Regions from separate parts of the Streptomyces sp. NPDC056128 genome, predicted to be linked through region 1. Evidence: riboswitches for the same ligand, from Rfam matches in the RefSeq annotation. Region 1 holds a riboswitch; the other holds the start of a gene.
The links. Region 1 has a riboswitch for glycine ahead of gcvT (glycine cleavage system aminomethyltransferase GcvT). Riboswitches for the same ligand answer to the same signal wherever they lie in the genome.
Positions count from the first base shown of each region.

Region 2: linked by a shared signal. The riboswitch ahead of gcvP (aminomethyl-transferring glycine dehydrogenase) and the one ahead of gcvT (glycine cleavage system aminomethyltransferase GcvT) in region 1 are both predicted to bind glycine.

Region 1 covers NZ_JBHJVQ010000022.1:66,715-82,076, reverse strand. Annotated here, with positions in the region: gene ACFC1X_RS29730 (sensor histidine kinase) at 1-125, opposite strand, end outside; gene ACFC1X_RS29725 (response regulator) at 122-787, opposite strand; gene ACFC1X_RS29720 (histidine phosphatase family protein) at 1,098-1,703, shown strand; gene ACFC1X_RS29715 (DUF6153 family protein) at 1,908-2,081, shown strand; gene ACFC1X_RS29710 (L-serine ammonia-lyase) at 2,176-3,543, opposite strand; gene glyA (serine hydroxymethyltransferase) at 3,641-4,903, opposite strand; gene gcvH (glycine cleavage system protein GcvH) at 4,918-5,295, opposite strand; gene gcvT (glycine cleavage system aminomethyltransferase GcvT) at 5,407-6,540, opposite strand; glycine riboswitch at 6,701-6,795, opposite strand; gene ACFC1X_RS29690 (AAA family ATPase) at 6,974-7,642, shown strand; gene ACFC1X_RS29685 (enhanced serine sensitivity protein SseB) at 7,717-8,493, shown strand; gene ACFC1X_RS29680 (enhanced serine sensitivity protein SseB C-terminal domain-containing protein) at 8,684-9,481, shown strand; gene ACFC1X_RS29675 (ABC transporter permease) at 9,796-10,803, shown strand; gene ACFC1X_RS29670 (ABC transporter substrate-binding protein) at 10,875-12,668, shown strand; gene ACFC1X_RS29665 (ABC transporter permease) at 12,777-13,775, shown strand; gene ACFC1X_RS29660 (ABC transporter ATP-binding protein) at 13,772-14,869, shown strand; gene ACFC1X_RS29655 (ABC transporter ATP-binding protein) at 14,899-15,362, shown strand, end outside.
Region 2 covers NZ_JBHJVQ010000010.1:220,408-235,769, reverse strand. Annotated here, with positions in the region: gene ACFC1X_RS21490 (CDP-alcohol phosphatidyltransferase family protein) at 1-322, shown strand, start outside; gene ACFC1X_RS21485 (sugar phosphate nucleotidyltransferase) at 435-2,930, shown strand; gene ACFC1X_RS21480 (DUF881 domain-containing protein) at 3,098-3,934, shown strand; gene ACFC1X_RS21475 (small basic family protein) at 3,931-4,263, shown strand; gene ACFC1X_RS21470 (DUF881 domain-containing protein) at 4,269-5,114, shown strand; gene ACFC1X_RS21465 (FHA domain-containing protein) at 5,176-6,135, shown strand; gene ACFC1X_RS21460 (MerR family transcriptional regulator) at 6,158-6,895, shown strand; gene ACFC1X_RS21455 (bifunctional nuclease family protein) at 6,980-7,453, shown strand; gene ACFC1X_RS21450 (MerR family transcriptional regulator) at 7,586-8,269, shown strand; partial or broken gene ACFC1X_RS21445 (DNA polymerase IV) at 8,348-9,862, shown strand; gene ACFC1X_RS21440 (PRC-barrel domain-containing protein) at 9,778-10,155, opposite strand; glycine riboswitch at 10,293-10,388, shown strand; gene gcvP (aminomethyl-transferring glycine dehydrogenase) at 10,565-13,450, shown strand; gene ACFC1X_RS21430 (molybdopterin-binding protein) at 13,534-13,953, opposite strand; gene ACFC1X_RS21425 (DUF1707 domain-containing protein) at 14,083-14,679, shown strand; gene ACFC1X_RS21420 (DUF5999 family protein) at 14,859-15,062, opposite strand; gene ACFC1X_RS21415 (hypothetical protein) at 15,336-15,362, opposite strand, start outside.

The sequences.
Region 1 (15,362 bases):
GCAGCGAGGAGGGCGCAGGCCGGGCGCAGCGGCTCGGAGAAGTCGGCATGGACCCAGACATCGAGCAGTGCCGCTGCGACGAGGAGGGCGTCCAGTAGTGGGGCGGGAGGGCGGCGGATGCTCATGGTTCCTCGTCGTCCCGTGTTGGTCTGAGGAAGCCGGCGCGTTCCGCGAGCAGGGCGGCCTGGACACGGCTGCCTACCTCCAGCTTGGCCAGGATGGCGCTCACGTGGTCCTTGACCGTGCCGGTACTCAGGTGCATCCGTGCGGCGATGTCGGCGTTGGTCAGCCCCTCGGAAGCGGCTGTGAGCACGGCACGCTCGCGCTCGGTGAGCCGGTCGAGGCTGCGGATGGCGTCCTGCTGCGGGCCGACGTTCAGGTAGCCGTCCACGATGGTGCGGGTGACCTCCGATGACAGGACGGTGCCGCCGTCTGCCAGAGTCCGCACCAGGGAGGGCAGTTGCTCCGGGTCGGTGTCCTTGAGCAGGAAGCCGGCAGCGCCCGAGCGAAGTGCCGCGGCGACGTACTCGTCCATACCGAATGTCGTGAGCATGGCTACCGCTGGAGGGTGCGGCAGGCCGCGAAGGTCGGCCAGGACGGTCAGGCCGTCCACGTCAGGCATCCGAATGTCCAGCAGTACGACGGCGGGGCGCCGCTCCTGTGCCGTTCGGACCGCCTGGCCACCAGGGACCGCCGCCACGACCTCGATGTCGTCTGCCGCTTCGAGGATGTGCTGAAAGCCGGTACGGATCAGCGCCTCGTCGTCGACCACCATCACCCTGATCATGCGTGCTCCACTCACCATCGGGCCCCACTGTCCGATGCGTACCCACCACCGGGCGCGCCTCCCGCAGCCGAGACCGGCAGCAGCCACTTGGCGGGGCTGCTCCAGCCGGTCGGCGGGACGTTCCGGACATGTGCCGGATGGGTTCACGAGCGACGGTGCCCGAACCTGGAGGTACCTGTTCCATCACCCGGCCGAGTGCTTGATCAGCTGGCGCTGACGCAGCCGGCTGGTCCGCCACATTCAGTGCTCAGGCGATTCGGTCGTGTCACGCCGTTCTGTCCGTCTGCTGAGCGGAAAGGAGATCAGCCGGATGTCGATCTGCCTGACATTTCTCTGTGCCGTCGCTGGAGTCGACCCGAATCGGCCGACCTTCGCTGACGCGGCCCTGAGCAAGTGCGGCCCGGCCGGCGCCGACGCCATCGGAGCGGCGCTGCACCGATGCTCCGCGGTTATCCGGGCACCCTCCCCTCGCTGTGCGCGGACTGCTCGTGCTTTCGCCCTCACAGCCGAGGTGGAGCCTGCGCTGCGTGACCTCGACTACGGCGCGTGGCGCGACCGCACCACGGCCGAAGTCGCCGCAACCGATCCGTACGAACTCTCCGCCTTTCTGACGGACCCAGATGCCGTACCCCACGGGGGTGAATCCGTGCGCCAGCTCTGCCAACGCGTCACGAACTGGCTCAGCGACCTGCCGCCACAGAGGGGGTGTGCAGTAGTGATCACCGAGCCGGCCGTAGCTCGGGCCGCGGTGGTCCACGCTCTGGCGGTACCGGTGACGGCGTTCTGGCACATCACGGTGCCGCCACTGGCCATGGTGACCATGGGCTCGCAGGGTGGCCATTGGAGTGTGCACCGCGGCCCCACGCCTCGGGGCGGGCCAGACCGTACGGCCTGGGATCATCTGATCAGTGCCTGAGCGTCTCGCCACAGGGCGGCCGCCATGGGGAGGGGGCGAGCGGTGGTGTCGCGCGGCACTTTCGTGGCCATCCGATCGAAACACGTGATTCGTCAAGTACTGTCACGCCTGGGTCGCAGCCGGTAGCCCCGCACCATGGGCGCGTGACCAGGGCACCCGATCAAGCAGCAGCCGTCGGCAGGGCGGCCTTTCGGGCTGCTGGTGATGACGGTATTGGCCGGCGTGCTGGGCATCCACGGCCTCGCGCCCGGAGCGGTGCCGTCGGCGCATGCGGGTGTCGGCCACGAAGTGGTGGATGGCTACGGGCACTTCCCCGACGGCGTACCGGGGAAGCCAAGGAAGCACAAGGACGGTGAGTCGGGGCGGAGACGGGGGTAGGCCGGTGTAACAGCAGACGATCGCGAAGAGAGGGATATCGCACCCTCCCCGACAGCGCTGAAAGAAACGAACGCGCTGGTCAGGGCCTATCCGCCTAGCACTCGATGATGTTCACCGCGAGCCCGCCCCGCGCCGTCTCCTTGTACTTCACGGACATGTCGGCGCCGGTGTCCTTCATGGTCTTGATGACCTTGTCGAGGGAGACCTTGTGGGAGCCGTCGCCGCGCATCGCCATCCGGGCCGCCGTGACCGCCTTCACGGCGGCCATGCCGTTGCGCTCGATGCACGGGATCTGGACGAGGCCGCCGACCGGGTCGCAGGTCAGGCCGAGGTTGTGCTCCATGCCGATCTCGGCGGCGTTCTCCACCTGCTCGGGGGAGCCGCCCAGCACCTCGGCGAGGGCGCCGGCCGCCATCGAGCAGGCGGAGCCGACCTCGCCCTGGCAGCCGACCTCCGCGCCGGAGATGGAGGCGTTCTCCTTGAAGAGCATGCCGATCGCGCCGGCCGCGAGCAGGAAGCGGACCACGCCGTCCTCGTCGGCGCCGGGCACGAAGTTGACGTAGTAGTGCAGGACGGCCGGGATGATGCCCGCCGCGCCGTTCGTCGGGGCGGTGACGACCCGGCCGCCGGCCGCGTTCTCCTCGTTCACGGCCATCGCGTAGAGGGTGATCCACTCCATGGCCAGGGCCTTCGGGTCGCCCTCGGAGCGCAGCTTGCGCGCGGTGTTGGCGGCGCGGCGGCGGACCTTCAGGCCGCCGGGGAGTATGCCCTCGCGGGACATGCCGCGGTCCACGCACGCCCGCATCACCCGCCAGATCTCCAGCAGGCCCTCGCGGATCTCGTCCTCGTCGCGCCAGGCCCGCTCGTTCTCCAGCATCAGGGCGGAGATCGACAGGCCGGTGTCCTGGGCCAGGCGCAGCAGCTCGTCGCCGGTGCGGAAGGGGTACTTGAGCACCGTGTCGTCGAGCACGATGCGGTCCGCGCCCACCGCGTCCTCGTCGACGACGAAGCCGCCGCCGACCGAGTAGTACGTCTTGGTCAGCACCTCGGCGCCCTCGGCGTCGTACGCCCACAGGGTCATGCCGTTGGCGTGGTAGGGGAGGGTCTCGCGGCGGTGCAGGACCATGTCGTCGTCGTAGGCGAAGGCGATCTCGTGCTCGCCGAGGAGGCGGATGCGGCCCGATGACCTGATCGTCTCGACGCGGTCGTCGGCCGTCTCCACGTCCACCGTGCGCGGCGAGTCGCCCTCCAGGCCGAGCAGCACCGCCTTGGGGGTGCCGTGGCCGTGTCCAGTGGCGCCGAGCGAGCCGTACAGCTCGGCCCGGACGGAGGCGACGGAGTCCAGCAGCTCCTCGTTGCGCAGGCGGCGGGCGAACATGCGGGCCGCGCGCATCGGGCCGACCGTGTGCGAGCTCGACGGGCCGATGCCGATCGAGAACAGGTCGAAGACCGAGATGGCCACGGGGACTCCTCAGAACGGGGGTGGTGCGGAGGGTGGTGCTTCGGGGCGGGGCGCCGGGTCCGCTTGTGGCGGGCGCGGCGCCCCGATCACGTGGTGTCTACTTGTTCAGACCCGGGTACAGCGGGTGCTTGTCGGCCAGGGCCTTCACCCGGGCCGCCAGCGCCTCCGTGTCGTAGGACGGCTTCAGCGCTTCGGCGATCACGTCCGCGACCTCGGCGAAGTCCTCGGCCGTGAAGCCGCGGGTCGCCAGGGCCGGCGTACCGATGCGCAGCCCGGAGGTCACCATCGGCGGACGCGGGTCGTTCGGGACGGCGTTGCGGTTGACCGTGATGCCGACCTCGTGGAGACGGTCCTCGGCCTGCTGTCCGTCCAGCTCGGAGTCGCGCAGGTCCACCAGGACGAGGTGGACGTCCGTGCCGCCGGTCAGGACGGAGACGCCCGCCGCCTTGGCGTCGTCCCGCACCAGGCGCTCGGCGAGGATGCGGGCACCCTCCAGCGTACGGCCCTGGCGCTCCTTGAAGTCCTCGCTCGCGGCGACCTTGAAGGCGACGGCCTTGGCGGCGACCACGTGCTCCAGCGGGCCACCCTGCTGACCGGGGAAGACGGCGGAGTTGATCTTCTTGGCCAGGTCGGCCGTGGAGAGGATCACACCGCCGCGCGGGCCGCCGAGCGTCTTGTGCGTGGTGGTCGTCACGACGTGCGCGTGCGGCACCGGGTTCGGGTGCAGGCCCGCCGCGACCAGACCGGCGAAGTGCGCCATGTCGACCATGAGGTACGCGCCGACCTCGTCCGCGACCTTGCGGAACGCGGCGAAGTCCAGCTGACGCGGGTACGCCGACCAGCCGGCGACGATCAGCTTCGGCCTGGTCTCCTTGGCGAGGCGCTCCACCTCGGCCATGTCGACCTGGCCGTCGTCACCGACGTGGTACGGGACCACGTTGTAGAGCTTGCCGGAGAAGTTGATCTTCATGCCGTGGGTCAGGTGCCCGCCGTGGGCCAGGTTCAGACCCATGATCGTGTCGCCGGGCTTGAGCAGCGCGAACATCGCGGCCGCGTTGGCCTGGGCGCCGGAGTGCGGCTGCACGTTGGCGTGCTCGGCGCCGAAGAGCGCCTTGACCCGGTCGATGGCGATCTGCTCGACCACGTCGACGTGCTCGCAGCCGCCGTAGTAGCGGCGGCCGGGGTAGCCCTCGGCGTACTTGTTGGTCAGGACCGAGCCCTGGGCCTCCATGACCGCGACGGGCGCGAAGTTCTCGGAGGCGATCATCTCCAGGGTGGACTGCTGGCGGTCCAGCTCGGCGTCGACGGCGGCGGCGACGTCGGGGTCGAGCTCGTGCAGGGGTGTGTTCAGAAGCGACATGCGTCCGTGACTCCTCAGGCGCCCGCGAATTCGGTGTACTCGTCGGCGGAGAGCAGGTCGCCCGGCTCGTCCGTGACCCGGACCTTGAACAGCCAGCCGCCCTCGAAGGGGGCGCTGTTCACCAGCGACGGGTCGTTGACGACGTCCTCGTTGATCTCGGTGACCTCACCGGAGACGGGGGAGTACAGGTCGGAGACGGACTTGGTCGACTCCAGTTCGCCGCAGGTCTCGCCCGCGGACACCGAGTCGCCGACCTCGGGAAGCTGCACGAAGACGACGTCACCGAGCGCGTTGGCCGCGTGCTCCGTGATGCCGACCGTCGAGGCGCCGTCCTCGGCGGCCGACAGCCACTCGTGCTCCTTGCTGTAGCGCAGCTGCTGGGGGTTGCTCATGGCCTGAATTCTCCTGTACGGGGGTGACTGCTGATGAATGGGGGGACTGCTGACACTGCCGTTGAGCAGCAAGGACACGCGCGGGGGCCGGTGGCCCTCCGCCCTCAGTGTCTACTTCTGGCGCTTGTAGAAGGGCAGTGCCACGACCTCGTACGGCTCGTGGCTGCCCCGGATGTCCACGCCCACACCCTCGGTCCCCGGTGCCGCGTGCGCCGCGTCGACGTACGCCATGGCGATCGGCTTGCCCAGCGTGGGGGAGGGGGCGCCGGAGGTGACCTCGCCGACCACCTCGCCGCCGGCGACGACCTGGTACCCGGCGCGCGGGACCCGGCGGCCCTCGGCGACCAGGCCGACCAGCACGCGGGGCGGGTTCTGCTCGGCCTCGGCGGCGGCCCCGGTCAGCGCGGCGCGCCCGACGAAGTCGCCCTCCTTCTCGAACTTCACCACCCGGCCGAGCCCGGCGTCGAAGGGCGTCAGGGAGGTGGTCAGCTCGTGCCCGTACAGCGGCATGCCCGCCTCCAGGCGGAGCGTGTCCCGGCAGGACAGGCCGCAGGGGACGAGACCGACGCCCGCGCCCGCCCCGGTCAGCGCCTGCCACAGCTCGACGGCGTGCTCCGGCTTCACGAACAGCTCGAAGCCGTCCTCGCCGGTGTAGCCGGTGCGCGCGATCAGCGCCGGGACACCGGCGACCGTGCCGGGCAGCCCGGCGTAGTACTTCAGACCGTCCAGGTCGGCGTCGGTGAGGCTCTTGAGGATGCCCGGGGACTCGGGGCCCTGCACGGCGAGCAGCGCGTAGGCGTCGCGGTCGTCGCGCACCTCGGCGTCGAAGCCGGCCGCCCGCTCGGTCAGCGCGTCGAGCACGGTCTGCGCGTTGGAGGCGTTGGCGACGACCATGTAGTCAGAAGAACCGGCCTCGGTCTCGCCGAGGCGGTAGACGATCAGGTCGTCCAGGATGCCGCCGTCCTCGCGGCAGATCATGGTGTAGCGGGCGCGGCCCGGCTTCACGCCGCCGATGTTGCCGACCAGCGCGAAGTCCAGCAGCGCGGCGGCCTGCGGCCCGGTGACGGTGATCTCACCCATGTGCGAGAGGTCGAAGAGACCGGCCCGGGTGCGCACCGCGACGTGCTCGTCACGCTCGGAGGCGTAGCGCAGCGGCATGTCCCAGCCGGCGAAGTCGGTCATCGTCGCGCCCAGCGCGCGATGGGTGGCGTCGAGCGCGGTACGGCGGGTATTCGAACTGCTCATCGGTCGGTCGTCTCCCAGGACAGGACGGCACGGGCGAGGTCGGTCCTCCCCATCTGTCATCGGAACCTGAGAGGTTCGCCACGACCACCGGAGTACGGCGATCAGGGCTTGCACCTTGGGTGGGGCAGCCGTCGAACGGCGGCCCGCTTTTCAGATGTGCCTCGCCCGCGCGGTAACGGGGGCCTGAGAGATTCAAGGGAGGGACTTGCTCCTTCGGCGCCCCGGCGTGGCCGGGGACTCTCCCGCGCGGATTCAAACGGCCGGTATGCAGTTGGCGCCGCCATCATTGCACGACCGGCCGATTCGTGGCAGACCGTGATCTGTAACCGGCTTGTGGCAGTAAGCGAACGAAAACGCGAGACCCGCGCATTACCTTCTCTTTACACTCGACGGGGATGGGAACTCGTGAACCGCCCCAGGGGAGACGATCACGGTGAACAGGACCACGGCCTACGCCACGACCTCGGGTCTCGCGCTGCCCGAGCAGCCCTCCGCCCCGGCCCCGCAGTCGTGCGCCGAACGGCCCGCGCCCGTCGTCCGCGACCTGCGCGACCGGGACGGCCACAGCCCGCACGCCCTGCTCTTCGGACCCCGCGACCTGGTGGTGATCACCGGCCTGCCCGGCAGCGGCAAGTCCACCCTGATGGCCCGCACCGTGCGCGGCCCGCGCATCGACTCCCAGGACACCCGCGACCGCTGGGAGCGCCGCATGCCGGGCTTCCTGCCGTACGCGCTCTACCGCCCCCTGGTCCGCCTCGCCCACTACGCGGGGCTCCGCAAGGCGCTGCGCTCCGGCGAGGGCGTCGTCGTGCACGACTGCGGCACACAGTCCTGGGTGCGCGGCTGGCTGGCCCGGGAGGCCCGCCGCCGCGACGGCACCCTGCACCTGCTGCTGCTCGACGTCGGCGTCGACCAGGCCCTGGCCGGCCAGCGCGAGCGCGGCCGCGGCGTCTCGCGGTACGCGTTCCTGCGGCACCGCGCGGCCAACTCCCGCCTGCTGCGCGCCGTGACCGGGGGCGCCCTGCCCGCCGGCTGCACCTCGGCGATCGTCCTGGACCGGGCGGCCGCGGACACGCTCCGCCGCATCGCCTTCACCGGCTGACGGACCGCGGGGAGCTGGGCCGAACGGGTTAGCCTTTTCAGCCAGGACAGCGGTACCAGGCAGGCGGTAGGCAGATGGACTTCCCCGGGTTCCCGGCACAGGCACACCCCCACCCGCACGGCGGTTGGCCCGGCAACGAGCTGGAGGAGGTGCTCTCCGCCTCCCTCGGCATACCGGGCGCCGGCGGCCGGATCGTGGAGGTGCTCGGCCGCAGCTTCCTCTGGATCCCCCTGCCGAACGGCGGCGGCCCGCACAGCGGCCCCCTCGACCTGCCCTCCCTGGAGGTCGACGGACAGGCCTACGTGCCGGTGTTCAGCTCCGAGGAGCAGCTCCGCCAGGTCGCCGGGGCGCAGATGGCGTACACCGTCGCCCCCGCCGCGGAGTTCGCCCGCGGTCTGCCCCCGCAGGTCGGCATCGCCGTGAACCCGGAGGGCGTGGTCGGCATCCCGCTGCCGCCGCCCGCCGTGGCCGAGCTGTGCCGGGCCGGCCGCACCCCGCTGGACGGGCCCGCGTCCGGCGGCCGGGTCCGCCTCTTCGAGCCGGACTGGCAGGACGACCCGGTGGACTTCCTCGCCGCGGCCTCCGCCGAGTTCGCCGCCACCGGCGTGGTGCGCACCGCCCGCCGCTGCCTGGCCGCCGTCGAGACCGCCGACCCGACCCTGTTCGTCGGCGTCGAACTCACCCACTGGGAGGGCGACGCCCGAGCCCTCCCCCTGGAGGCCCTGAGCCGAGCCCTCACCAAGTCCCCCCCGAACTGGCAGGTCAACCTGGTCCTCCTGGAAGCAGCCCAGGACCCGGTCTGCGACTGGATGAGAGACAGGGTCCGCCCCTTCTACGACCGGGACTTGTAAACGTCTACGACCGGGCCTTGTAAACGCCGCTCAGGGCAACGCCGCCAAGGGGCGCGGGGAACTGCGCGACAAGCCACGACGCACCCGCACCCGCAAGACGACAGCACCCCCCCGAGCTCATAGGCGCCCCCCACCCGGCGGAGCCTTAAGCTGTTTCCACGACCGGGAACTTCCAGAAAGGGCCACAAACGTGAGCGCCAGCGGCACCACGACCGGGCAGGTCGAGCACATGCTGCGCCAGGTGACGCCCGGGCGCTACGACGCCTACGAGGCCCTGCTGCGCGCGCTCGCCACCCCCACCTCCGGCCAGGTCTGGATGCTGCTGTGGCAGGGCCAGGCCGGCTCCCCGGACGCCCAGTACGGAAACATGGAGGTCGAGGGCTACGGCTACGCGCCGTGCGTCACCTCCGCCCAGGAGCTGTCGGCCAGCGGCTGGAACAGGTCGTACGAGGTGGTCGACGGCCTGGAGGCGGCCCGCGCCCTCTACCCGGACCACTTCGGCCTCTGGCTCAACCCGCACGCCCCCGGCGGCGGCGTCGGCGTCCCCTGGCCGGACCTGCGCCGTATCGCCTCCGGCCTGGACCGCCAGCCCGCCGGACCCCTGCGCCTGTCCGAACCGGCCATCGAGATCCCCCAGTTCTACGCCCTGCTCACGCAGAACGCCCACCGCACCCCGGCGGTCCGCGCGCTGCGCCGCGCCTGGGTGCAGCCGGCGCTGGGGGCGCCGTACCTCGCCATCGGTCTCGAGGTCTACGACACCTCCCCGCCGGCCGTCGACGCGGTGCGCGCGATGATGCAGCAGTCCGTCGGCGCGGTGCCGGACGGGCTCCCGGTGTCGACGGTGGCGATGACCGACGTCCACGACCCGGTCGCCATGTGGCTGCGCGCCCGCGCCCGTCCGTTCTACGACCGCGAGGCCCATGCCCCCGCCCCCGCCCAGGCGCCGGTGGGCGGGTACGGATACCCTCCGGCCGGGGGCCGGTACTGACCGTCGTGGGTCCGGCCCCGGGGTGGCCGGTGGAGATCTTCGCGCGTAGATGAGGGCGCAAAGCGCCGCCTTGTCCCCTCTGCCCCAACTCATCCGTGTCCGGCCCCCGTTACCCACTGTCCGGATAACGGAACACCTCGAACAGCATCACGGTTGCGCATCCATTCACCGTCAAGTCTGGCTACAGATCGCCAAAGCGTTGAAGACTCCCGCAGCAAGGGGTGGATGCTCGCCCCTTTGTACGACGGACGGATCACGCCGCTACAGCGGCAAGTGCGGGCCGGCTACCGCCGGTTGAGAGGGGTCCCTGCCAGATGACGGCACCATTGCACGAGCCGACCGCGGAAGCGGCCCCGAGTGCTGCCGAGGAAGCGGCGGTTGCCGGCGCCGATGCCAAGGCGGTACAGGGGCGTTCCCTGGGCAGGATCGCCTGGGAGCGCCTGAAACGGGACAGGCTCGCCCTGACGGGCGGCGTCGTGGTGCTCGTCCTCATCGTGATCGCGGTGCTCGCGCCGGCGATCACCGCCCTCTACGGGCAGGATCCCAACGTCTTCAACGAGGACAAGATTGACCCGCTGTTCGGCACGCCCACGGGGTCCCTGGGCGGGATCAGCGGCGAGCACTGGCTGGGCGTCGAACCGGTCAACGGTCGCGACGTCTTCGCCCGCATCGTCCACGGCTCCCGGATCTCCCTGCTCGTCGGCTTCCTGTCCGCGATCGTCGCCGTGATCCTCGGAACCGTCCTGGGTGTGCTCGCCGGCTTCTTCGGCGGCTGGGTCGACGCGCTGATCAGCCGGGTCATGGACGGTCTGCTGGCCTTCCCGCAGCTGCTCTTCATCATCGCGCTGGTCTCGGTCATGCCGAACGAGATGCTGGGACTCAGCGGCACGGGCGTGCGGCTCTTCGTGATGATCCTCGTCATCGGCTTCTTCGGCTGGCCCTACATCGGGCGCGTGGTGCGTGGCCAGACGCTCTCCATGCGTGAACGGGAGTACGTGGAGGCGGCCCGGTCCCTGGGGGCCGGACGCCTCTACATCCTGTTCAAGGAACTGCTGCCCAACCTGGTGGCCCCGATCATCGTGTACACGACGATGATGATCCCCACCAACATCCTCACCGAGGCGGCACTCAGCTTCCTGGGCGTGGGCGTCAAGCCGCCCACGTCGTCCTGGGGGCAGATGCTCTCGAGCGCGATCGACTACTACCAGTCGGATCCCATGTACATGGTGATCCCCGGTGTGGCGATCTTCATCACCGTTCTTGCCTTCAACCTCTTCGGTGACGGCGTACGCGATGCGCTGGACCCGAAGGGCTCCCGCTGACCTGCCGTACCGGCAAGCGAACCCGTGGCACCTGCACGGGGTCTCTCATCTAATCCGGAGGATCCGAGATCGTGACTACCCAACGCACCTCAGGGCGGCGCAAGCAGGCTTTGGCCGCTGCCGCAGTGGTCGCCGCGCTGCTGACCACGGCGGCGTGCGGCGGCGGTGACAGCGACGGCGGGGGGTCGAAGAACGGCGCGGCCGGCTTCGACGCCGCGAACAACAAGGTCGCCCAGGCCGACCTCGCCAAGAAGGGCGGCGAGCTGAAGTTCGCCTCCACGCAGGACGCCGACTCGTGGGACACCACCCGCGGCTACTACGGCTTCATGTGGAACTTCTCCCGCTACTACTCCCGCCAGCTCGTCACGAACACCCCCGCCCCGGGTGAGAAGGGCGCGGGCGTCACCCCCGACCTCGCCACCGACGTGGCCAAGGTCTCGGACGACGGCAAGACCTACACGTACACCCTGCGTGACGGAGTCACCTGGGAGGACGGCAAGCCGATCACCTCCAAGGACATCAAGTACGGCATCGAGCGCGTCTGGGCGCAGGACGTGCTGTCCGGCGGTCCGACGTACCTCAAGGAGGTGCTCGACCCGGAGGGCAAGTACGAGGGTCCGTACAAGGACAAGTCCGCGGACAAGCTGGGTCTGAAGGCGATCGAGACGCCGGACGACAAGACCATCGTCTTCAAGCTGCCGCAGGCCAACTCGGACTTCGAGGAGATGCTCGCGCTGACCTCGGCGTCCCCGGTCCGCCAGGACAAGGACACCAAGTCCAAGTACGGTCTGAAGCCGTTCTCCTCGGGCCCGTACAAGTTCGAGTCCTACAACCCGGGCAAGGACCTCACCCTGGTCCGCAACACCGAGTGGAAGCAGGAGTCGGACCCGGTCCGCAAGGCGTACCCGGACAAGATCACGATCAAGTTCTTCAGCAACGCCAACGAGCTGGACGCCCGTCTGATCGCCGGTGACTACGACCTGGACCTGGCCCAGACCGGGCTGTCGCCGCAGGGCCGCAGCATCGCCCTGAAGAAGCACAAGGGCAACGTGGACAACCCGGTCTCCGGGTACATCCGCTACGCGGTGTTCCCGCAGAGCGTGAAGCCCTTCGACAACATCCACTGCCGCAAGGCCGTGCTCTACGGGGCCGACCACGTGTCGCTCCAGACCGCGCGCGGCGGCCCGCAGGCCGGTGGCGACATCGGCACCAACATGCTGCCGCCGTCCGTGCCGGGCTCCGAGGGTCAGAAGTACGACCCGTACGAGATGGCCGGTGCCAACAAGAAGGGCAACGTCGCCAAGGCCAAGGAAGAGCTGAAGGCCTGCGGCAAGCCCAACGGCTTCAAGACCACCATCGCGGTCCGCAACAACAAGCCGGTCGAGGTGGCCACCGCCGAGTCCCTCCAGGCGTCGCTGAAGAAGGTCGGCATCAACGTCAGCATCGACCAGTACGACGGCTCGCAGACCGCCGGCATCATCGGTAGCCCCGCCAACGTGAAGAAGAAGGGCTACGGCATCATCATCATGGGCTGGGGCCCCGACTTCCCGTCGGTCCAGGGCTACGGTCTCCCGCTGTGGAACAGCGACTACATCCTCGAGAGCGGCAACAACAACTACGCGCTCATCAAGGACAAGGAGATCGACGGCCTGTTCGACAAGTACGTCACCACGCTGGACGACGCCGGCAAGGCCGACATCGCCAAGCAGATCAACCACAAGGTGATGGAGGGCGGCTACTACCTGCCCTTCGTCTTCGAGAAGTTCCTCAACTGGCGCGGCAGCCGACTGGCGAACGTGTACACCACCGACGGCTACAGCGGTATGTACGACTTCGTCAACCTCGGCCTGAAGTCCTCGAAGTAACCGGTACACCCGCCGTACGGCACGAAAGGCAGGTGAAGGCCGGCGCGGCGTGACCGCGGGCCGCCGGAAGACCTCCGGCGGCCCGCGATCCGCGGCGGGCCGTAAGCTGTGCTCGCTTACCTCATCAGGCGGCTGTTCGCCGCCGCAGTGATGCTCGTGGTCATCATCCTGGTGGTCTTCGGCATCTTCTTCCTCGTCCCCAAGTGGGCGGGCGTCGACATCGCCACGAGCTTCGTGGGCAAGCAGGCCGACCCGGCCTCCGTCGAGGCGGTGCGGCAGAAGCTGGGTCTGGGCGACCCGGTCTTCGTCCAGGCCTGGGAGTTCTTCAAGGGCATCTTCGCGGGCCGGACCTACGCGGGCGGCGGGGACGTCACCCAGTGCTCCGCCCCGTGCTTCGGCTACTCCTTCCGCAGCGAACAGGCCGTGTGGCCGGTGCTGACCGAGCGATTCCCGGTGACCCTGGCTCTCGCGCTCGGTGCGGCCGTGCTGTGGCTGATCTTCGGTCTCGCGGCGGGCGTGCTCTCCGCGCTCAAGCGGGGCACCCTGTGGGACCGCGGTGCGATGGTCGTCGCGCTCGCGGGTGTCTCCCTCCCCATCTACTTCACCGGTCTGCTCAGCCTCGCGATCTTCTCCCACAGCCTGGGCTGGATCAACGCGGAGTTCGTCCCGCTGGACGAGAGCCTCTCCGGCTGGTTCGGCGGCATGATCCTGCCCTGGGTCACCCTGGCCTTCCTGTACGCCGCGATGTACGCCCGGATCACCCGGGCCACCATGATGGAGATCCTCGGTGAGGACTACATCCGCACGGCGCGGGCCAAGGGCCTCAAGGAGCAGGTCGTCATCCGCAAGCACGCGATGCGGTCCACCCTGACCCCGCTGCTGACCATGCTCGGCATGGACCTCGGCGCCCTCATGGGCGGCGCGATCCTGACCGAGACCACGTTCAGTCTCCCCGGCCTCGGCCAGAAGGTGCTGGACGCGATCCAGAACCAGGACCTGCCGTTTATCCTGGGCGTCGTCCTGATCACTTCTCTCGCGGTGCTGATCGCCAACCTCGTGGTGGACGTCCTGTACGCCGTGATCGACCCCCGAGTGAGGCTCGCATGACCGAACTCAGCAAGAGCGGAGCAGCCGTGGGCGAGCCCACCGGCACCTCGCCCGCTCCGAAGGCATTCCTGGAAGTACGCGACCTGAAGGTGCACTTCCCCACCGACGACGGAGTGGTCAAGTCCGTCGACGGGCTCAGCTTCCAGCTGGAGAAGGGCAAGACCCTCGGCATCGTGGGCGAGTCCGGCTCCGGCAAGTCGGTGACCTCGCTCGGCATCATGGGCCTGCACACCGCCGGCCAGTACGGCAAGCGCAAGGCGCGGATATCCGGCGAGATCTGGCTGGACGGCACCGAGCTGCTCTCCGCCGACCCGGACCACGTGCGCAAGCTGCGCGGCCGTGAGATGGCGATGATCTTCCAGGACCCGCTGTCCGCGCTGCACCCGTACTACACGATCGGGCAGCAGATCGTGGAGGCGTACCGCATCCACCACGACGTGGACAAGAAGACCGCCAAGCGCCGCGCCGTGGAGATGCTCGACCGGGTCGGCATCCCGCAGCCGGACAAGCGGGTGGACAGCTACCCGCACGAGTTCTCCGGCGGTATGCGCCAGCGCGCGATGATCGCGATGTCGCTGGTCAACAACCCCGAACTGCTCATCGCGGACGAGCCGACCACCGCCCTGGACGTGACCGTCCAGGCGCAGATCCTGGACCTGATCCGGGACCTGCAGAAGGAGTTCGGCTCCGCGGTCATCATCATCACCCACGACCTGGGCGTCGTCGCCGAACTGGCCGACGACCTCCTGGTGATGTACGGCGGCCGGTGCGTCGAGCGGGGCCCGGCGGAGAAGGTGTTCTACGAGCCCCGGCACCCCTACACCTGGGGCCTGCTCGGCTCGATGCCGCGGCTCGACCGCGACCAGCAGGAACGCCTCATCCCGGTCAAGGGCTCCCCGCCCTCCCTCATCAACCTCCCGTCCGGCTGCGCCTTCAACCCGCGCTGCCCGTACGCCGACGTGCCCAAGGACGACGTCACCCGCACGGTCCGCCCGGAGCTGACCGAGGTCGGGGGCAAGCACTGGGCCGCCTGCCACATGTCGCAGGAGCAGCGGGAGCGTATCTGGACCGAAGAGATTGCGCCGAAGCTGTGAGTGACAAAGCGAAGGCAGAGGACACAGCGGTGACCATCCCCGCACAGAGCAGCGGCACCACCCTCACCAAGGACGCCGCCCCCGGCGAGACCCTGCTGAAGGTCACCGGGCTGCAGAAGCACTTCCCGATCAAGAAGGGCCTGCTGCAGCGCCAGGTCGGCGCCGTCCGCGCCGTCGACGGCATCGACTTCGAGGTCCGCTCCGGTGAGACCCTCGGCGTCGTGGGCGAGTCGGGCTGCGGCAAGTCGACCATGGGCCGGCTGATCACCCGGCTGCTCGAACCGACCGCGGGCAAGGTCGAGTTCGAGGGCAAGGACATCACCCACCTCGGGGTCGGCGGGATGCGCCCGCTGCGCCGCGACGTCCAGATGATCTTCCAGGACCCGTACTCCTCGCTGAACCCGCGCCACACCATCGGCACGATCGTCAGCGCCCCCTTCAAGCTCCAGGGCGTCGAGCCCGAGGGCGGGGTCAAGAAGGAGGTCCAGCGGCT
Region 2 (15,362 bases), on a different contig from region 1:
CACCTGGCGGGAGATTCTCCCCCTCTGGTTGACGCTTGTACTTCTTGCCCGTGAGGCGGTCCTGCTCGTGATGGTGGGCATCCTCCGCCGGCACGGCTATCCGCCGCCACAGGTGAACTTCCTGGGCAAGGCGGCCACCTTCAACCTCATGTATGCCTTCCCCCTGCTGCTGCTCAGCGACGGCAGCGGGTGGATCGCGTCACTCGCCGCTGTTTTCGGATGGGCGTTCGCCGGATGGGGTACAACCCTGTACTGGTGGGCAGGTGTTCTCTACGTGGTGCAGGTCCGCCGCCTGGTCCGTGCGGACGCCACCGCCGATTGAACTCGCTGATTGTGCGGCCCCAGTGGCCGGATGGCCCGCGCTGGAAAAGTGCGGGACCCTGGACGGGTGAAGTCGGCTTAACCGTCGTCTCTTAGAGGAGGACGCTTCCGACATGAAGGCCGTCGTGATGGCTGGAGGCGAAGGCACCCGCCTTCGTCCCATGACCTCGAGCATGCCCAAGCCGCTCCTGCCGGTGGCCAACCGGCCGATCATGGAGCATGTGCTGCGGCTGCTGAAAAGGCATGGGCTCAACGAGACCGTCGTCACCGTTCAATTCCTGGCCTCCCTGGTCAAGAACTACTTCGGTGATGGCGAGGAGCTCGGAATGGAGCTCACGTATGCCAATGAGGAGAAGCCACTCGGTACCGCCGGAAGCGTCAAGAACGCCGAGGAGGCATTGAAGGACGATGCCTTCCTCGTTATTTCCGGCGATGCCCTGACCGACTTCGATCTCACCGATCTGATCAATTTCCACAAGGAAAAGGGTGCGCTCGTCACCGTGTGTCTGACACGCGTGCCCAACCCGCTGGAATTCGGTATCACCATCGTCGACGAAGAGGGCAAGGTCGAGCGCTTCCTGGAGAAACCGACCTGGGGCCAGGTCTTCTCGGACACGGTGAACACCGGTATCTACGTCATGGAGCCCGAGGTCTTCGACTACGTCGACCCCGATGTGCCCGTGGACTGGTCCGGCGACGTCTTCCCGCAGCTGATGAAGGAAGGCAAGCCCGTCTACGGCTACATCGCCGAGGGCTACTGGGAGGACGTCGGCACCCACGAGAGCTACGTCAAGGCCCAGGCCGACGTTCTGGAACGCAAGGTCGACGTCGACATCGACGGCTTCGAGATCTCTCCGGGCGTCTGGGTGGCCGAAGGCGCCGAGGTGCATGCCGACGCCGTGCTGCGGGGGCCGCTGTACATCGGTGACTACGCGAAGGTCGAGGCCGGCGCCGAAATCCGCGAACACACGGTCATCGGCTCCAACGTCGTCGTCAAGAGCGGCGCCTTTCTCCACAAGGCCGTGGTGGCCGACAACGTGTATGTCGGCCCGCAGAGCAATCTGCGGGGCTGTGTCGTCGGCAAGAACACCGACATCATGCGTGCCGCGCGGATCGAGGACGGCGCGGTCATCGGCGACGAATGCCTGGTCGGCGAAGAATCGATCATCCAGGGCAACGTGCGGGTCTACCCGTTCAAGACCATCGAGGCCGGAGCCTTCGTCAACACCTCGGTCATCTGGGAGTCCCGGGGCCAAGCCCATCTGTTCGGGGCGCGTGGCGTGTCCGGCATCCTCAACGTGGAGATCACGCCGGAACTGGCGGTACGGCTGGCCGGCGCCTACGCGACCACCCTCAAGAAGGGCTCCACCGTCACCACCGCCCGTGACCACTCCCGTGGTGCCCGTGCGCTGAAGCGGGCAGTGATCTCCGCGTTGCAGGCCAGCGCCATCGACGTACGAGACCTGGAGAACGTACCGCTGCCCGTGGCGCGGCAGCAGACCGCGCGGGGCAGTGCCGGTGGGATCATGATCCGGACCACCCTCGGGGTGCCGGACTCCGTCGACATCATGTTCTTCGACGGGCAGGGCGCCGACCTGTCGCAGGGCAGCCAGCGGAAGCTCGACCGGGTGTTCGCGCGGCAGGAGTACCGGCGCGCGTTCCCCGGCGAGATCGGGGACCTGCACTTCCCGTCCAGTGTGTTCGACTCGTACACCGGGTCGCTGCTGCGGAACATCGACATCACGGGGATCGCGGACTCCGGCCTCAAGGTGGTCGTCGACGCCTCCAACGGCAGTGCGGGGCTGGTGCTGCCCAGTCTGCTCGGCAAGCTCGGTGTCGACTCGCTGACCATCAACCCCGGACTCGACGAGTCCAGGCCGACCGAGACCGGCGATGTGCGGCGGTCGGGGCTGGTGCGGCTCGGGGAGATCGTGGCGTCCTCCCGGGCGGCCTTCGGGGTGCGGTTCGACCCGGTCGGCGAGCGACTGTCGCTCGTCGACGAGAAGGGCCGCATCATTGAGGACGACCGGGCGCTGCTGGTGCTGCTCGACCTGATCGCGGCCGAGCGGCGCAGCGGGCGGGTCGCCCTGCCCGTGACGACCACCAGGATCGCCGAGCAGGTCGCCGCGTACCACGGCACCCAGGTGGAGTGGACGACCACCTCTCCGGACGACCTGACGCGGGTCGGCGGCGAGGAAGGGGCCATCTTCGGCGGCGACGGCAAGGGCGGCTTCATCGTCCCCGAGTTCAGCAGTGTCTACGACGGCACGGCCGCGTTCGTGCGGTTGATCGGGCTCGTCGCGCGGACGCAGCTCACGCTGAGCCAGATCGACGCGCGGATCCCGCGGGCGCACGTCCTCAAGCGTGATCTGGCGACTCCGTGGGCCGTCAAGGGCCTCGTGATGCGGCGCGTCGTCGAGGCCGCCGGGGACCGCTCGGTCGACACGACCGACGGTGTGCGCGTGGTGGAGACCGACGGACGCTGGGTGATGGTGCTCCCCGACCCGGCCGAGGCGGTGACCCATCTGTGGGCCGAGGGCCCCGACGACGCCTCCGCGCAGGCGCTGCTCGACGAGTGGGCCGCGGTGGTGGACAGCGCCGGCCGGTAGCACACACCGCACGCGTGCGTGCCGGACAAGTGTCCCCAAGGGGGCCTGTCCGGCACGCCGGTGGGGCCGTTCGGAGGTAGTGGCGGTGGCGTGCGACGATGTGCGACATGCCGCAGCAACCCCCCGTTCGGAGCACATCCACGCGGCCCGCGCGCCCGGACGCGTCCATGTCCTTGCTCACCAACGTCATGGACCACAGCCTCGACGACGGCTACGCCGAGGCGGCCGCGCGGAAGAAGGCCGAGGGCGGCGGCGGTATGCCGAAGACGCTGCGGGCCAAGCTCGGACTGGCCGCCGGTCTGGTGCTGGCGGCCCTGGTCGTCACGGTCGGCGCGGCTCAGGCACGGGTCGCCGCCCCCGTGGTCGCCAAGGAGCGCGAGGAGCTGATCGACCGCATAGAGGGGGAGACCTCCGCGGCCGACAAGCTGGAGAAGAGCGTCGACGAGCTGCGGGACGAGGTGGGCGCGCGGCAGCGCGAGGCGCTGGACAAGAGCGGCGCCGGCGACCGGGCCGACCTGGTGGGCATCCTGTCGGGCGCGGTCGAGGTGCACGGCCCGGGCGTGAAGCTCGTGGTGAACGACGCCAAGGACGTGGGCACGGGCGGTGACGGGCAGCCGCGCGGCACCTCCGGGTTCTCCGACACCGGCCGGGTCCGGGACCGGGACATGCAGCGCGTGGTCAACGGGCTGTGGGAGTCGGGCGCCGAGGCGATCTCCATTAACGGACAGCGTCTGACGGCACTGTCGGCGATCAGGGCCGCCGGTGACGCGATACTGGTCGACAACAGGCCGCTGGTGCCGCCGTACACGGTGCTCGCGGTCGGGGGCGGCCAGCGGCTGAGCAGCACGTTCCAGGACAGCGCCGACGGGCTGTACCTGCACGCCCTTCAGGAGAACTACGGCATCCGGACGGCCATCTCCGTGGCGGACGACCTACGGCTGCCGGCCGCACCGAGTGTGATCGTACGTACAGCACAGCCGATAACCGAGAAGGGCACATCGTGATCGCCGTACTGGGCCTCGTCGTGGGAGTCGTGGCCGGACTGTTGGTCCGGCCCGAGGTGCCGGCGGCCGTGGAGCCTTACCTGCCGATCGCCGTCGTGGCGGCGCTGGACGCCGTCTTCGGTGGTCTGCGGGCCATGCTCGACGGCATCTTCGACGACAAGGTCTTCGTGGTGTCCTTCCTGTCGAACGTGGTCGTGGCCGCGCTGATCGTGTTCCTGGGCGACAAGCTGGGCGTCGGTGCCCAGCTGTCCACCGGTGTCGTGGTCGTCCTCGGCATCCGGATCTTCTCCAACGCCGCGGCGATCCGACGCCACGTCTTCCGGGCGTGAGGCCGATGAGCGACCACGACGAGCAGCCCGCGAACCGCCTGCGCAAGGAACTGCCCGACGAGGTGGCGCCGGCGCAGGACGCCCCCGCCGCCGACACTCCCGAGGAGCCCCAACCGGTGCAGGGCGGGCCGAGCGGCCGGGAGCGGCTGCTCAAGGGCCTGTGGCCGCCACGCCTGACCAGGGCCCAACTCATCGTCGCCCTGCTCCTGTTCGGGCTCGGTTTCGGGCTCGCGGTCCAGGTGGCGTCGAACAGTGAGAGCGACGGCGCGCTGCGCGGTGCCCGGCAGGAGGATCTGGTCCGCATCCTCGATGAACTGGACGACCGTACTCAGCGTCTTGAAGACGAGAAGCAGGGCCTCGAGAAGCAGCGCGACGAGCTGGAGAACAGCTCCGACCAGGCGGAGGAGGCCCGCAAGCAGACGCTGGAGAAGGAGCGGCAACTGGGCATCCTCGCGGGCACCGTGGCCGCGCAGGGACCCGGCATCACGGTGACGGTCCAGGACACGAAGGGAGCGGTCGAGGCCGACATGCTGCTCGACGCGATCCAGGAGCTGCGTGCGGCGGGCGCGGAGGCGATCCAGGTGAACGGTGTGAGGGTCGTCGCCGGCACCTACCTCGCGGACTCCGACAAGTCCGTGAGCGTGGACGGGAACAAGATCAACGCGCCCTATCGTTTCCAGGTCATCGGCAAGCCGCAGGACCTCGAACCGGCTCTCAACATTCCTGGAGGCGTGGTGCAGACTCTGGAAAAGGAACAGGCCACCGTTACTGTTGAGCGGTCGAGCAAGATCGTCGTGGACGCCTTGCGAGCGGCGGAGCGGCCTGACTACGCTCGGTCGTCCTCCCAGTGAACCGGCGGTGCATGGGGGACGTCCGGCGAGGGCATGAGGTTGCGGGGGGTCGGCGCACCGATTGGGTGGTGCGTGGTGGAAACTGTCTGGTGGAGACGGACGTTGTGAAGATGTCCGGGTCGGTCAGTACGGTCAGTCAGGGTTCGTCCTGCCCCACGGGCGGGTCTGTTTCGGTCAAGGGGAATCGCCCGTGAAGTTGTTTGCGAAGTTGTTCGGCAAGAGCGCGCGAGAGGGCAGCGACAACGCGACCGCGCGCCATCGCGCCCAGCCCGACGCGGAGGGCCGACGCCCGATGTTCCGGGACCAGGTGGGTGGTCCGGGCGGTGACATTTCCGGTGGTCAGGGCGCGCCGTCTGTTGACCCTGCACAGTCCGGCGGCATAGGTTTCGGGCAACCGTCAACCTCAGGTACGGGTGGAGGGTTTACCCCTGATCCGTACGCGTCGAACGCCCCGGCGGGGCAGCCGCGGCAGGAGGATCCGTCCATGTCGGCCCTGGTGTGTACGAGGTGCGGTAACCGCAACGCGGAGAACAGCCGCTTCTGCTCCAACTGCGGTGCGCCGCTGCGTGCCGGCGCGGTTCCGGAGCGTGCCTCCGAGACGACCTCCACGATCTCCATCTCCGGTCTCGAGGCGTACGACGCCGAGGTCACCGGTCAGACCGCGGTCCCGGCGCTCTCGCCCGAGGCGCAGGCGGCCGTGGACGCGCTGCCGCTCGGCTCCGCGCTCCTGGTCGTGCGCCGTGGTCCGAACTCGGGCAGCCGCTTCCTGCTGGACGGTGAGCTGACCACCGCCGGGCGTCACCCGCAGAGCGACATCTTCCTGGACGACGTGACGGTCTCGCGCCGGCACGTGGAGTTCCGTCGCAGTCCGGACGGTTCCTTCACGGTCGCCGACGTGGGCAGCCTGAACGGCACGTACGTCAACCGGGAGCGCATCGACCAGGTCGCCCTGTCCAACGGTGACGAGGTGCAGATCGGCAAGTACCGGCTGGTGTTCTACGCGAGCCAGCGGGGTTACTGACCCGAATCTCCAGGGAAGGTCCATGCTGCATACACCGAGCGGCGGTGCCGGTCACGGCGCCGCCGCCACGGACAGTGGGCTGATGAGCATCGGCACGGTGCTGAACGTGCTGCGGGACGAGTTCCCCGACATCAGCATCTCCAAGATCCGCTTCCTGGAGTCCGAGGGCCTCGTCGAGCCGCGGCGGACCCCGGCCGGGTACCGCAAGTTCAGCGCGCACGACGTGGAGCGTCTGGGCCGGGTGCTGCGGATGCAGCGGGACCACTATCTGCCGCTCAAGGTCATCCGCGAGCACCTGGACGCCGTGGAGCGCGGTGAGGCGGTGTCACTGCCCACGGTCGGCCGGCAGCGGGACGGGGAGGCGGCGCCGGAACCCGCCGAGAGCCCGACCGTCGCCCGGATCGGACGGGACGAGCTGCTCGCCGCGGCCGGGATCGACGAGCAGGAACTGAAGGAGTGGGAGTCCTACGGGCTCCTCGCCCCCCTGCCCGACGGGGCGTACGACGCCGAGGCGGTCACCGTGGCGTCGCTGGTGACGCAGCTCGGGCGCTTCGGGATCGAGCCGCGGCACCTGCGGGTGATGAAGGCCGCAGCCGACCGGGACGCCGGGCTGGTGGACCAGGTGGTCGCCCCGCTGAAACGACACCGCAACCCCCAGACCAGGGCACACGCGGAAGCACGTACCAAGGAGCTGGCGGGCCTGGCGGTGAAGCTGCACGCGGCGCTGGTACAGACCGCGCTCGGCGTGCGGCTTCCCTGAAACACGCCTGTTCGGAGCCCCGGATCGCCCAGCCGATCCCGGCCCGACTACCCAAACGTCCCGAGCACGGCCTAGGGTTGCTGTGTGAACGAGCTCGATGTCGTAGGTGTCCGGGTCGAGATGCCCTCCAACCAACCGATCGTGCTGCTGCGCGAGGTGGGAGGCGACCGCTACCTTCCCATCTGGATCGGACCGGGTGAGGCGACGGCGATCGCCTTCGCCCAGCAGGGCATGGCTCCGGCACGGCCGCTGACCCACGACCTGTTCAAGGACGTGCTGGAAGCCGTCGGCCAGGAGCTCACCGAGGTACGCATCACCGACCTGCGCGACGGGGTGTTCTACGCCGAGCTGGTCTTCGCCAGCGGTGTCGAGGTCAGCGCCAGGCCCTCCGACGCCATAGCGCTGGCCCTGCGCACCGGAACGCCGATCTACGGCAGCGACACGGTCCTCGACGACGCGGGCATCGCGATCCCGGACGAGCAGGAGGACGAGGTGGAGAAGTTCCGCGAGTTCCTCGACCAGATCTCGCCGGAGGACTTCGGGACGAGCAACCAGTAGGGTTTCCCCGAATCAGGGCACGCGAAACCACTCTTAGGGTGATTATCACTCGGCGTGCCGAGTGTGGCGATCGTTGACGCACCCTTGGTGACTGCCTACCTTCGAGGAGGCAGGTCAAGGACGGAGGTCGGCGTGAGAATCAGCGGCGACGGTACGGCTGGGGGTGGCCCCGGGCACGGTCTCGGGGCGAGTGGTCCGTACCCTCCTCAGGACTCTCGGCTCCGCACGGGCGGGGGGTACGCGCAACAGGCCGGCGTGCCCGATTCCGCTCCGCAGCGGCCGGCCGCCGTGCCGACCAGCGGAGGGGCGGCGTCCATGGCGTCCGAGGAGATCGGCTACCGCGGGCCGACGGCCTGCGCGGCCGCCGGCATCACGTACAGACAGCTCGATTACTGGGCCCGCACGGGGCTCGTCGAGCCCAGCGTGCGTCCGGCCCACGGCTCCGGCACGCAGCGCCTGTACAGCTTCCGCGACGTGGTCGTGCTGAAGATCGTCAAACGCTTCCTCGACACCGGGGTGTCCCTCCAGAACATCCGGACCGCCGTCCAGCACCTGCGGGAGCGCGGCTTCCGTGACCTGGAGCGGATGACGATGATGAGCGACGGCGCCACGGTCTACGAGTGCACCTCGCCCGACGAGGTGCATGCCCTGCTCCAGGGCGGCCAGGGCATCTTCGGGATCGCCGTCGGCGTGGTCTGGCGCGATGTGGAGAGCGCGCTGTCCCAGCTGCACGGGGAGCGGATCGACACGGGGGAGACCCTGGTCGGGCACAATCCGGCGGACGAGCTGGCGCGACGCCGCAACAGGGCGGTCTGAGCGGCGAGCCGGTCCGCCCGGCGCGCGGGCCGGCCGGTGGCGGCCGCATTGTCAGTGGCGTAGGGCAGCATCGGAGATGTGAGAACCGCGCCCACGATCCTGCATCTCGACATGGATGCCTTCTTCGCCTCGGTGGAGCAGGCGTCCAAGCCGAGTCTGCGCGGGAAGGCCGTGGTGGTGGGCGGCCTGGGGCCGCGAGGCGTCGTCGCCACCTGCTCGTACGAGGCGCGCGTCTTCGGCGTCCACTCGGCGATGCCCATGGGCCAGGCCAGGCGGCTGGCGCCCAACGCCGCGTACCTCGTCCCGCGGTTCGAGCTGTACCGGTCGATCAGCGAGCAGGTGATGCGGCTGCTCAGGGAGTTGTCGCCGCTGGTGGAGCCGCTGAGCCTGGACGAGGCGTTCGTGGACCTGGAGGCCGGCGGGACGGCCTGGGACGCGGCGTCGGCGCGGCTGGCCGGGACGAAGCTGCGCACGGACATCCGCGCCGTCACGGGCCTCACCGGATCCGTGGGACTGGCCGCCTCCAAGATGCTGGCCAAGATCGCCTCCGAGGAGGCCAAGCCCGACGGGCTGGTCCTGATCCCGCCGGGGACGGAGCGGGCCATGCTGGAGCCCATGTCCGTGCGGACCCTGCCCGGCGTCGGCCCGGCGACCGGCGACCACCTGCGCCGGGCCGGCATCACCACGGTCGGTGAGCTGGCCGAGGCGGGCGAGGACGAGCTGGTGCGGCTGGTGGGCAAGGCGCACGGACACGGCCTGTACGCCATGGCCCTGGCGCTCGACGAGCGGCCCGTGGTGGCCGAGCGGGAGACCAAGTCCGTGTCGGTCGAGGACACCTACGACGTGGACATCCACGACCGGGTGCGGGTCGGCGTGGAGGTGGGCCGGCTGGCCGACCGGTGCGTGCGCCGGCTGCGCGCGTCGGGGCTGTCCGGGCGGACCATCGTGCTCAAGGTGCGCAGATACGACTTCTCCACGCTGACGCGCTCCGAGACGCTGCGCGGGCCCACGGACGACCCGGCGGTGGTGCGGGAGGCCGCTGCCCGGCTGCTGGACTCGGTGGACACCACGGGCGGTGTGCGGCTGCTCGGAGTCGGCGTCAGCGGCCTGGCCGACTACACGCAGGAGGACCTGTTCGCGCAGGCGGCGGGGGGCGGGGCCGAGGAACCGGCCGAGGAGCCGGAGGCCGAGCCCGACGCGGAGCACCGCCCGGCACCCGCGGAGCGCCGCTGGCCGTCGGGGCACGACGTGCGGCACGCGCGGTTCGGGCACGGCTGGGTGCAGGGCAGCGGGCTGGGGCGGGTCACCGTGCGCTTCGAGACGCCGTACTCGCGGACCGGACGGGTACGGACCTTTCCGATGGACGACCCGGAACTGACGCCCGCGGATCCGCTGCCGCTGGTTCCGTCCGACACGCGAAGACCCGGGGAAGGCCCGGCCAGACCGGTGGCCGGTTAGCCGCGCGTGCCGCGTGCAGTACGTGCCGCGTCCGCCGTGGGGGCGGAGCGTCAGCTCTCCTCGTTGCCCTTGCCCGCCAGCTTGCCGAAGTCGTGGTCGGGGAGCGGGGGAGCGGCGGCCACGTCGAGGCCGTAGTGGTGGTAGAGCTGGAGTTCCTGTTCCGGCGAGAGGTGGCGGCCGACGCCGAAGTCCGGTGCCTCCTTGATCAGGGCCCGCTCGAAGGGCACGCGCAGCGCTCCCTCGACCAGCTCGCTGGGCTCCAGGGGCACGAAGGCATCCCTGCTGAAGAGGCCGGTGCGGATGGCCGCCCACTCGGGCACGCCGGTGGCATCGTCCAGGTACACCTCGTCCACGGTGCCGATCCTGGTGCCGTCGCGGTCGAACGCCTTGCGGCCTATCAGGTTCCGGGGGTCGATGTCAGTACGCACGGGCCCTCCACTTGGTCGCACTGGGGTCGCACACCAGCCGCCGAATCATCCGTAAGTACTACAAAAAACTACATATGGCCGGTCGGCCACTCGAAGGTTCGTGCCGCGGGCGCGCTGGTACGCTGGCAAACGGCTGCTGACCCCGCGCGGGAGAGTCCTCCGGACACCATCGGAGGCGCCGAAGGAGCAAATCCTCCCCGGAATCTCTCAGGCTCACGTACCGCACGGACGAGGTCACTCTGGAAAGCAGAGCGGGTGTCGACGGCTTCCGCTCTCACCGACGGTGAAAGCCGGGAAGCCCTCGGGCCGCCCCGGTGAAGCTCTCAGGTTGAGATGACAGAGGGGGAGGCCGTCCGGGTACCCGCGCCGTGGTGCCCCTCGAAGGTCGTCAGACCAGGAGGCCTCCGCAATGACCGCCCACCGCACTCCGCTCACCGAACTCGAACAGGCAGCACCGTTCGAGCAGCGCCACATCGGCCCCGACCACGAGGCCCGGGCCAAGATGCTCGCGCAGGTCGGTTACGGTTCGCTCGACGAGCTGACGGCCGCCGCGGTGCCGGATGTGATCAAGAACGCCGACGCGCTGGACCTGCCCGGCGCCCGCTCCGAGGCCGAGGTGCTGGCCGAGCTGCGCTCGCTGGCCGACCGCAACCAGGTCCTGGACTCCATGATCGGCCTCGGTTACTACGGCACCTTCACCCCGCCGGTCATCCTGCGCAACGTCATGGAGAACCCCTCCTGGTACACCGCGTACACGCCGTACCAGCCCGAGATCTCCCAGGGCCGCCTGGAGGCCCTGCTCAACTTCCAGACCATGGTCGCCGAGCTGACCGGCCTGCCCACCTCCGGTGCCTCCCTGCTCGACGAGGGCACCGCCGCCGCCGAGGCGATGGCGCTCTCCCGGCGCATGGGCAAGAACAAGAAGGGCCTCTTCCTGGTCGACGCGGACGTGCTGCCGCAGACCATCGCCGTCATCCAGACCCGTGCCGAGCCGACCGGCGTCGAGGTCGTCGTCGCCGACCTGAGCGCGGGCATCCCCGCCGAGGTCGCCGAGCGGGAGATCAACGGCGTCCTGCTCCAGTACCCGGGCGCCTCCGGTGCCGTACGCGACATCAAGCCGGTCGTCGAGCGGGCGCACGAGCTGGGCGCCCTCGTCACCGTCGCCGCCGACCTGCTCGCCCTCACCCTGCTCACCTCGCCCGGCGAGCTGGGCGCGGACATCGCCGTCGGCACCACCCAGCGCTTCGGCGTGCCGATGGGCTTCGGCGGGCCGCACGCCGGCTACATGGCCGTGCACGAGAAGTTCGCGCGGAGCCTGCCCGGCCGCCTGGTCGGCGTCTCCGTGGACGCGGACGGCAACAAGGCCTACCGCCTGGCCCTGCAGACCCGCGAGCAGCACATCCGCCGCGAGAAGGCCACCAGCAACATCTGCACCGCCCAGGTGCTGCTCGCCGTCATGGCCGGCATGTACGCCGTCTACCACGGTCCCGAGGGCCTGCGGGCCATCGCCCGGCGCACCCACCGGTACGCCTCGATCACCGCCGCGGGCCTCGCCGCGGGCGGCGTCGAGATCGTCCACGGCGCCTACTTCGACACCGTCACCGCGCGGGTGCCCGGCCGCGCCGACGCGATCGTGCACGCCGCCCGCGAGAACGGCATCAACCTGCGGCTCGTCGACGCCGACCACGTGTCGTTCGCCTGCGACGAGACCACCACGCGCGCCCAGGTCGGCGGCGTGTGGCACGCCTTCGGCGTCGAGGGCGACATCGAGGCGCTGGACGCGGAGACCGCGGAGACGCTGCCCGAGGCTCGGCTGCGCACCGACGACTTCCTGACCCACCCCGTCTTCCACCAGCACCGCTCCGAGACCGCGATGCTGCGCTACCTGCGCCGCCTCGCCGATCGGGACTACGCGCTGGACCGCGGCATGATCCCGCTGGGCTCCTGCACCATGAAGCTCAACGCCACCACCGAGATGGAGCCGGTCACCTGGTCCGAGTTCGGCGCGCTGCACCCCTTCGCGCCCGCCGAGCAGGCGCAGGGCTACCTGACCCTCATCCGTGAGCTGGAGGAGCGGCTCGCGGAGGTCACCGGGTACGACAAGGTCTCGCTGCAGCCCAACGCCGGGTCGCAGGGCGAGTTCGCGGGCCTGCTCGCCGTACGCGGCTACCACCGCGCCAACGGCGACGAGCAGCGGACCGTCTGCCTCATCCCGTCCTCCGCGCACGGCACCAACGCGGCCAGCGCGGTGATGGCCGGCATGAAGGTCGTCGTCGTCAGGACCGCCGAGGACGGCGAGATCGACATCGAGGACCTCCGCGCCAAGATCGAGAAGCACCGCGACGAGCTGGCCGTGCTGATGATCACGTACCCGTCCACGCACGGTGTCTTCGAGGAGCACGTCGCCGACATCTGCGGCCGGGTGCACGACGCCGGCGGTCAGGTCTACGTGGACGGCGCCAACCTCAACGCCCTGGTCGGCCTCGCCAAGCCCGGCCACTTCGGCGGCGATGTCTCCCACCTGAACCTGCACAAGACGTTCTGCATCCCGCACGGCGGCGGCGGTCCCGGCGTCGGCCCGGTGGCCGTACGGTCGCACCTGGCGCCGTACCTGCCCAACCACCCGATGCAGCCCGCGGCCGGTCCGCAGACGGGCGTCGGACCGATCTCGGCGGCCCCGTGGGGCTCGGCCGGCATCCTGCCGATCTCCTGGTCGTACGTGCGGCTGATGGGCGGCGAGGGCCTCAAGCGCGCCACGCAGGTGGCCGTGCTGTCCGCCAACTACATCGCCAAGCGACTGGAGCCGCACTTCCCGGTGCTGTACACCGGCCCCGGCGGGCTGGTCGCGCACGAGTGCATCATCGACCTGCGCCCGCTGACCAAGGCGACCGGCGTGAGCGTCGACGACGTCGCCAAGCGGCTGATCGACTACGGCTTCCACGCGCCGACGATGTCCTTCCCAGTGGCCGGCACGCTGATGATCGAGCCGACCGAGTCCGAGGACCTGGCCGAGCTGGACCGGTTCTGCGAGGCGATGATCGCCATCCGCGCGGAGATCGAGAAGGTCGGCTCCGGCGCCTGGCCCGCCGACGACAACCCGCTGGGGAGCGCGCCGCACACCGCCGCGGCCCTGGGCGGCGCATGGGACCACGCGTACACGCGCGAGGAGGCCGTCTTCCCGGCCGGGGTGTCCGCCGCCGACAAGTACTGGCCGCCGGTGCGCCGCGTCGACCAGGCCTTCGGTGACCGGAACCTCGTCTGCTCCTGCCCGCCGCTGGACGCCTACGAGGACTGATCCCCTAAGTACGCCCAGTACGTCCAGTACGACGAGAGGCTCCCTGCCGGCCCATCGGGTCGGCACGGAGCCTCTTTGTCGTGTCAGGCGGACGCGAGCGACACCTCGGTCGACTTGATCAGTGCGACGACGGGAGCGCCGACGGACAGGCCCAGGTCCTCGGCGGCCTCCTTGGTGACGACGGCGGTCAGCGCGCCGCCCTCGACGGCGATCCCCACGGACGCCATCGCGCCACCTGTGGTGAGTGCGGTGACGGTGCCGGGCAGCCGGTTGCGGATCGACAGGCCCTCGACGCGCCCGGTGGCCAGGGCGACCTCCGTGGCCTTCACCAGGGCCCGGACGGCGGTCCCGGCGGCGAGCGCCAGGTCGTCGGCGGCGTCCCGGGTGATCGCCGAGGTGAGGTCCTGGCCGCCGGAGAGGCGGACCTTGACCGTCGCCATGGCCTCGCCCGGGGTGACGGTGGTGACGGTGCCGGGGAGCTGGTTGCGGATGCTCAGGCTCATGGGGGCACCGTAGCCCTGAGACGGGGGCCGTGCCGGGCACCTGGGGCGTTGGGTGTAACGCGATATAGCGCTAGTATGTCGCGTGGCGGGGTGCGTACCGGATGCCCCCGGGGAGATCGGGGTGGAGCGATGTCGGTACAGCCCTCACCAGGAGGCGGGGCGCTCGCGCTCCGGGCCTCGCACGCGGACCGTGACAGTGCCGTGGACGTCCTGAGTGCCGCCGCGGGCGACGGCATGCTGACCGCCGAGGAGCTGGACGAACGGGTCGGGGCGGCGCTCTCCGCGCGCACATTGGGCGAGCTGGCCGCCCTGACGGCCGACCTGCCGGTGGCGCCGGACGGACCGTTGTCGGCCGAGGCCAAGGATGTCGTCCGTATCGAGCAGGAAGGCGCGTCCACCCGGAGGGGTGATGGCTGGGTGGTGCCGCGGCGGATGGAGATCCGGTCGGACTGGGGAGAGGTGACGCTCGACCTCGACCGAGCGGTGATCACCCACGACACCCTCCACATCGACCTGGCCCTGCGCGGCGGCACGCTGAAGCTCGTGACACGGCCCGGCATCGTGGTGGACACCGACTCGCTGGTCGCTAGCTACGCCAAGGTGAAGGTGGCGCGGGCGGCCGACGCCGGGACCCCGGTGACCCTGCGGGTGGAGATAGCGGGAGAGGTCAGCTTCGGGCAGGTCGTGGTGCGTGCGCCGCGTCGGCGGTTCGGGCGGAAGGCGTAGTCGGAGGCGGCCTGAGGCGCCCTGAGGCGCCCTGAGGCGGCAGCCCATGACCGCGTCGGCACGGCGGATTACGGGGAGTGACCAGCCTCGCACACGCGTCGGGGCCGGTTCGCAACCGTGGCTGCGGGCCGGCCCCATGATGCGCCGGGCGGAGTGACGTCACCCCGGCCGGCGGGTGCTCAGGCGGCGGCGATCAGACCCGCGCCGACGGGGCGGTGCGGGGCGATGATCTGGCCGTCCGGCAGAAGCTCACCGGTGTCCTCGAAGAGGACGACGCCGTTGCACAGCAGGCTCCAGCCCTGCTCCGGGTGGTGCGCCACGAGGCGGGCGGATTCCCGGTCGGCGGAGTCGGCTGACGGACACGGTGGCTGGTGCTGACACATGAGTGGGGTCTCTCGGTCTGTGGTGATGGGTGAGTTCGCTGTCTTGTCTGTCCCGCGGCGTGAAGCGTTGTCCATGGCCGCCCCCCGTATGTTTAAGTCGGTCCGAACCCAGTGTTGCCCCACGGGCGCCGATCCGCAGGTATTTCGCAGCACCGCTTCTCACAGGTTGATGACGCATCACCCGCGCGGACGGTTCAGCCCAACTGCACTGTCACTTCGGATGGTTCGGCATGGCCGAATGGGGCTAGTCCGCGCGGGTGGGTGCCATGCGGGTCAGGCCGGCGAACTCAGCAGCCCCGT